2 regions of the Pseudoalteromonas sp. APM04 genome follow, and region 2 is predicted to be linked to the other one. Evidence: riboswitches for the same ligand, from Rfam matches in the RefSeq annotation. Region 2 holds a riboswitch; the other holds the start of a gene.
What was found. A riboswitch is a leader RNA that binds a small molecule or an ion and turns the genes downstream of it on or off. The one in region 2 is predicted to bind cobalamin.
Positions count from the first base shown of each region.

Region 1 (3,420 bases), 240 kb from region 2:
TGTTGTTTATTACCATAATGACGAACAACTTGCGCTTACTAACACTATGATTGAACAGCTACAAACCCATGTTAGTGAGCCTATTGTTACCGAAGTCAGCCCGGTGACAACTTACTACCCTGCTGAGCACTATCATCAAGATTACTACAACGAAAACCCACAACAGGGTTATTGCAGTATGTTAATCGCACCAAAATTACATAAGTTTGAAACCGTATTTAAAGAGTTTTTAGCTGAGTAAAAACACAAAAAAGCCCGGTAAAACCGGGCTTTTTATTTAGATTATTTAAAACTGGTAATCTATGCCAGCAAAAAAGCGGCGCTCTGGCGTGTTGTAGTAATACACCTGCCCTGTTGTAAAATCAGCGTTAGAATCAACTGCGTTGTATTCCTTATCGAATACGTTTTCTATACGAAGCGACACCGTAATTTCATCATTTACTTGGTAATTGCCTGCTAAATTCCAAAGCGTATACGAACCCAATTGCGAAACCGCCCCTGCTCGCTCACCGCGATATTGCATTGCTATGCTTGTATCAAATGCACCAAACTGTTTTGCAAGCTCCCAATTAAAGGTTCGTTTGGCAACGTTTCTAAGCGCTTCGCCTGTTTCTTTATCTTCGGCACTTAGGTAAGCAAAATTCACATTACTATCAAAACCCAAAATTTGATTGGCTAAACTAAATTCAACACCTTCATATTGGGCCTCATTAATATTGGTGAGTGTAAAATTAGCGTCATAATCAATTTTATCCTCAATTTCATTTCTAAAAATAGCGACATCGACACGCACAGTATCAAAGTCGACGTTTAAGCCAAGCTCACGATTCACTGACGTTTCAGGTTGAAGATTGGCATTGCCGTAAAGAGGAAAGTACAAATCATTAAATGTTGGCGCTTTAAAGCCCGTGCTTTGGCTTATTCTGAAAGTTGCGTCTTCAGATAAGTGATAGCCAGCTGCCGCTGTGTACGTTGTTTCATTACCAAATTGCTCATCGTCATCTTGACGAACAGTTAAATTGGCAAGCAACTCATCCGCATCGTAATATGCGCCAACAAATACAGCTAATACATCGCGCTCTTGCACTTCAAACGTGGTTGAGCTTTGTGATACGTCATCATTGTACCAATTAATACCACCACTAATGTTTAACGTGTCGTTTAAGCGGTATTGGCCGTTGTAGTCAATTTGTGAGCGCTTAGTAACAAACGTACTTGTTGTTGGCCCTTGAGAAAAATCAACATAACGGTTGTCTGAGTCATCCGTTACAAATGCTATATCAAGGCTGTGTGTTTGATTGTTATAGTCTTTATTCCAACCAGCCGAAAGCTGGTAATTTTTAAAATCACCTCGCTCAATCGTACTATCGGCAGGACTAAAACGGCTGTCGTAATCAGCAAAGCCTTCACTGTATTGCCCTAGTAACTTAAAGTCGCCGTAGTGCGCATCGGTATAGTTTACTTTAAAGCCAAGGTTTTTGTTTTCAAAACCGTCTTCATCGGGTGCTGCCCCTTGAAGTACATCAAAGTTGTCCGTCTTTTCAAATCCTGCATTAAAGGCCGTTGTTACATCGCCTGCTTTTACAGAACCAGCAATCTGGTAGTCTTGGTACGCGTCAGATCCAAACGTAGCACTGACCGAAAGGTTATCTGACTCGCGCGTTATAATATTAATAACACCCGCTAGCGCATCAGAGCCATACACTGCAGCACGTGAACCTTTTATTATTTCAATGCGCTCAATACTATTTAATGGCACATTGCTTAATGCTTTTTGACCAAGCGTTGCCGAACCGGTGCGCACACCGTCTATTAAAATTAGCGTATCACCCGATCCCGTACCGCGCAGTGAAACACCGGCATTTTGACCAAAGCCGCCATTAGGGTTTACCTGAAAGCCAACTTGAGACGTTAATAGCGTTGGTAAGTCGCGAACATTACTGGTTTCAATGTCATTACGAGTTATAACATTTACACTCGCTAATACATTAGTAATTGATTGTTCAAACTTATTAGCGGTTACCGTAATGGTTTCGATTGATTGCTCTGCAGCAGATACAGATAGTGACAGCGCAGCAGTAATTGCAACGCCAAGAGTTGTTTTTTTTAACATGAAGTTCCCCTTCTTTGCCCACCGCAAAGAACTAAGTAAGATTACATCAAGGCCGGTCTCCGGACTCAGTAAATACATAGCTTTATGTACTACTTTACCGTTGCGGGGGCAGTGTTGGGATTGTAGTCATCATGAAAACGCACCAACTTCCCGATTATCTTATTAAAAAAATCAAACCATTGAAAAGATTAATAAGCACCTTGAAAATAGGCCGCTATTGTGAGGAGTTTAATAAAAAATGTCAACGGACGTCTATACAGCTAAAAAGAAAATCAATTAAAAACAAAAACTATGCCGCGTTCATAAAAAAAGCCAAATAACCTGCGCGGCTATTTGGCTTTTTATTTATAAAGCGCCCAAAAGGCTTTTATAATTAATCGCGGAAGTTTTTAAACTGAAAAGGCTGACCTAAATCGGCAGTACGCACCACTTGCATAGCAGCTTGTAAGTCATCACGCTTTTTACCCGTTACGCGTACTTCCTCGCCTTGAATAGCCGCTTGCACTTTTACTTTAGAATCTTTAATGGCTTTTACTACTTTTTTAGCCACATCTTTTTCAATACCTTGCTTTAGCGCAACATTACGAAAAACATTTTTACCTGCACGGCTAATATCTTGTAACTCTAAGCTCGCTACATCCATACCACGCTTAGAAACTTTACCCGCTAAAATATCAAACAATTGCATAACCTGTGAATCAGCTTCAGCTTTTAGCTTAATTGTTTTGTCGTTTAGCTCAATAGATGCATCAACACCTCTAAAGTCAAAGCGAGTCTCAAGTTCACGGTTTGCATTATCTACCGCATTTTGTGCTTCGTTCATTTCTACTTCAGATACAATATCAAATGAAGGCATTGGTTTTCTCCTAACTATTCAATCTTAATTTTATGGCGCAATTATAACGCTAAAATTATAAATCTTTACATTTTTCTGCATCTTGTTCAGGTGCGATACTAATTTAGTTTGATATACTTAAGCTTCTTTTTTAAGCGACTCTAGGATTTTACGTGACAAGGCGTGTTTACCAAGCTGTTTTTTTGCTCAGCATCGTAGCGTTTACTTTTTTATTTGCCAAAGAAATAAAAGGCGCAGCTAACCTATTTCCACACATTGATAAAGTAGCTCATTTTGGGATTTTTTTTGTGCTTGCTATTATTATGGATAAAGCGTTTAAGCTTCCTTTGTACGCACAAATTTTGTTATTGGCCGGTTACGGCGCATCAATTGAAATAATGCAAGACGCACTCCCCTACAGGCAGGCCTCTATTGGCGATTTTATAGCTGATTTTGCTGGTGCTGCTAGTTA
Region 1 is NZ_CP094441.1:2,646,343-2,649,762, forward strand. Features, by position in the region: gene msrA (peptide-methionine (S)-S-oxide reductase MsrA) at 1-241, shown strand, start outside; gene MTP24_RS12185 (TonB-dependent receptor) at 287-2,113, opposite strand; cobalamin riboswitch at 2,146-2,309, opposite strand; gene MTP24_RS12190 (YajQ family cyclic di-GMP-binding protein) at 2,487-2,969, opposite strand; gene MTP24_RS12195 (VanZ family protein) at 3,122-3,420, shown strand, end outside.
Region 1: another riboswitch for cobalamin. It lies ahead of MTP24_RS12185 (TonB-dependent receptor); the one in region 2 lies ahead of MTP24_RS13360 (ABC transporter ATP-binding protein).

Region 2 (3,420 bases):
TTTTGTGGCTTAAACGGTGCGACTTTTATGCCTTGATTTGCAAATACTCGGCAAAGTGCAGCCACTAAGGTGCTTTTTCCCGCATCCGAGGTAGTGCCCTGTATCATGAGTGTTTTCATGGCTACACCTTAGACTTTCTAAAAAAGAGTAAACTTAAGAAAAACGCACTCCCCATAGCGGCCGTGATCACCCCTACTGGCAACTCTTGATTTTGAAGTAAAGAACGAGACAGTACATCGACCCACACCATAAATGTGCCTCCTGCTAAGCTTGTTATTAATAGCCCTGCTACGGTGCCTTGTGAAATAAAAAAGCGCACAATATGTGGCACCATTAATCCAACAAAACCAATACCGCCACACATTGCCACCAGCACAGCGGTTATTAATGAGCTTAAAATTAGCATCAGCAACCTAAATCGATGCACTTTAACACCAAGGGTTATGGCACTTTCGTCACCTAATAACATGGCATTAAGCTGGCGCCTAAAACTAATCATTACGCAGGTGCACAGTGTAATCACTAAAAAGGGTATCCAAAGCGTTGCCCACTGCGCACGTGCAAAACTTCCTAAGGTCCAAAATAAAATAGCTGCAACGGCTTGCGGCTCGCTCCAATAAAGCAACAAACTCGTAAATGCACTAAATAAAAACGAGAGTGCAACACCAGCAAGTAACATAGACTCAACTTGCCCGCCCTGCTGCCTTGTGGCAATTAATATAAGTAAGCTCATTGCTAATAAGCTACCAAGCAAGGCTGCGGCCGAAAGCATAAAACCCGCGCTAATTCCCACAAATGCCATAAGTACAACTACACCAAACGAAGCACCTGACGATATACCGAATAAGTAAGGATCGGCTAGTGGGTTACGTGTCACGGTTTGTAAAATTAGCCCAGCGATAGCTAACCCGGCACCGGCTAAAAACGCCAATAATGTACGGGGCATTCTTAATTCAAAAATAATACGGCTGGTGAATGAAGCATCATTTAAATAAATAAAACTGTTAAATACATCCTGTATTGAGGTATCTGCAGCACCAAAGCTCAATGCTAAAAATAAACTTACTAAGGCAATAGTAATGCAAATAATCAGTGCAACTGAATGGCGTACATGCATTGCTAACATATTATTTGTAACCATAAAAGTAGGTAATATGAGGCGTAACTTTACCCAATTGAGATTCTTGAGGATGGTTACTAACCTGAGCGCATACACCAAATACATCATCAAGCATGTGCTCAGTCAGTACCTCTGCAGGAGAGCCGGTATGCGTTATTTCTCCATTTTTAATGACGACAAGCTCATCACACATAGCGCTAGCCAAATTAAGATCATGAAACGAAGCAAATACTGTAACACCAAGAGACTTTGCCAGCTCCATTACCTGTATTTGATATTTAACATCAAGGTGGCTAGTGGGCTCATCCATAATTAACAGCTGAGGTTGCTGAACAATAGCACGTGCAATGAGTGCCCGCTGCTTTTCGCCCCCAGAGAGCGATTCAAAATTTTGATTTGTGTGCAGCTCAAGCCCTACCGTTTTTATAGCTAGAGTGATTTGTTGTTTTTCGCTTTGCGATGTTGAACTAAATAACGATTTATGAGGCGTTAGGCCAAGAGCCACAACATCAAATAACGACAAATTAAAATGCGATGGCGCCTCTTGTAAAACAACAGCAACGCACTTTGCATATTCATCACTTTTAAGCTGCCAAATATCATGGTTATTAAACTCTATAACCCCTTCATTAGGCTTATTAAAACGATATAAACAACGCAGTAAACTCGACTTACCTGCGCCATTAGGGCCAATTAAGCCCACAAATTTACCTTCGGGTATTTGCACATTAATGTGTTTGAGAATAGGTTTATTTGCTATTCCCCACGAGAGATTTTGAACGTTTAATATTGGTGCTTTAGTTTGCAATACTCTGTCCTAGACACGAGTACCCACTTGTAATGCAACCACCAAAAAGGAGTACATTAAAATTAGCATGAGTAGGCCCGCTCATTAAAAATTGATTTGTATCTGACTTAAAGCATAGCGCTAATTACAGTTGCGGGAACAGTTGAGGAATTGCACCTCATTCCAAATGAAGCTCTATTATGGGCGGGTAAGTAAATAATTTAAAGCAAAAAAAACCGCGCTAATTACAGCGCGGTTAAAAAGGGAGTGTTTTAACTCGTCGTTAAAACTTATATTCCATACCTAAACCTAAGTAATCTTGGTCTACGTTGTTGTCCATATCAAAGCTTGAGTAAAAGCCAAATACTTTAATGTTTTTGTTAAGCTTGTGATCAACACCCACTGAAATAGCTGTTTTATCATCACTATCGTCAAAGTCCATTGCTTGGTACTGAACTTTAAACGTGTTTTTACCCATGTTGTATGCTGCATTTAATAAGTAACCGTCACCTTCAGCTGAACCGTCTACTTTTTCTTGAGTTTGGTACATAGCACCGAGTTTAAAGTCTTCAACTTTACCTTGGATTGACGCACGTACTACATCGTAACCATTTACTTCGCTGTCAGCTGCAATTGAGGCATATACCGCGCTCTTTTTAAGTGCTGAATCACCGTATGTTACAGCCATTGAATAACCGTTATCTGCATCTACATCGTCTTCAGCAATAAAAGTAGCAAGTACTTTAAAGCCTTCGTATGAGTTAGAAGTATACGTGATTGAATCACCTAAACGGTTTTCACCCTTGAATACGTTTTTAATATCGCCTTCAAGGTCATTAAATAAATCGAGTTTACCTTGCGCTTGTTTAAACGCCGTGTCGTTACGACCCACTACTACCTGACCAAACGAGCCTTTAACACCAACATATTGGTTACGCGCAGAAATATTATCGTCGTCGCCTTTTGAGTCTGCATCTGTTACATCAACTTGAAACTCAAACTTATAAACTGCTTCTAAGCCATCGGTAATTTTTTCTGAACCTTTAAGGCCAAAACGAGATGCATTACTTTTAATTTCAGTGAACGACCCTTCGCCGTCATCTGTAGACTGAACAGTCACATTTGCTTTACCGTAAACATCAACGTCAGCAAGTACATTAAAAGATAAACCACTTAGCAAAGCGACACATAAGCTCGATTTTACAAATTTCATGTTATTTCCTCGATAATCACAAAAGACTAATTTTTAAAACGACTGCAGTTTGTCACCACTAAATGACAGAAATATTACAAATGAAATATTTTTGACTTTTAAAGTTAATAAAACTGCATTATTTATGAAATCAAAAGGACATGAACATCAATCATACAAATATGTCCCCACTTAAAATCCAATTACTAAGCATGTGCCTTAATAGTAGGTAGTAAATTTATGAGTGTTTCTATTAGTTCCTTTTGTTCGTTATCTCTATGGTAGGCTACAAATATATCTCTTGACGTATTTTCTACATTT
Region 2 is NZ_CP094441.1:2,885,387-2,888,806, forward strand. Features, by position in the region: gene MTP24_RS13350 (cobyric acid synthase) at 1-119, opposite strand, end outside; gene MTP24_RS13355 (iron ABC transporter permease) at 122-1,126, opposite strand; gene MTP24_RS13360 (ABC transporter ATP-binding protein) at 1,128-1,928, opposite strand; cobalamin riboswitch at 2,004-2,143, opposite strand; gene MTP24_RS13365 (porin) at 2,191-3,120, opposite strand; gene MTP24_RS13370 (LysR family transcriptional regulator) at 3,306-3,420, opposite strand, start outside.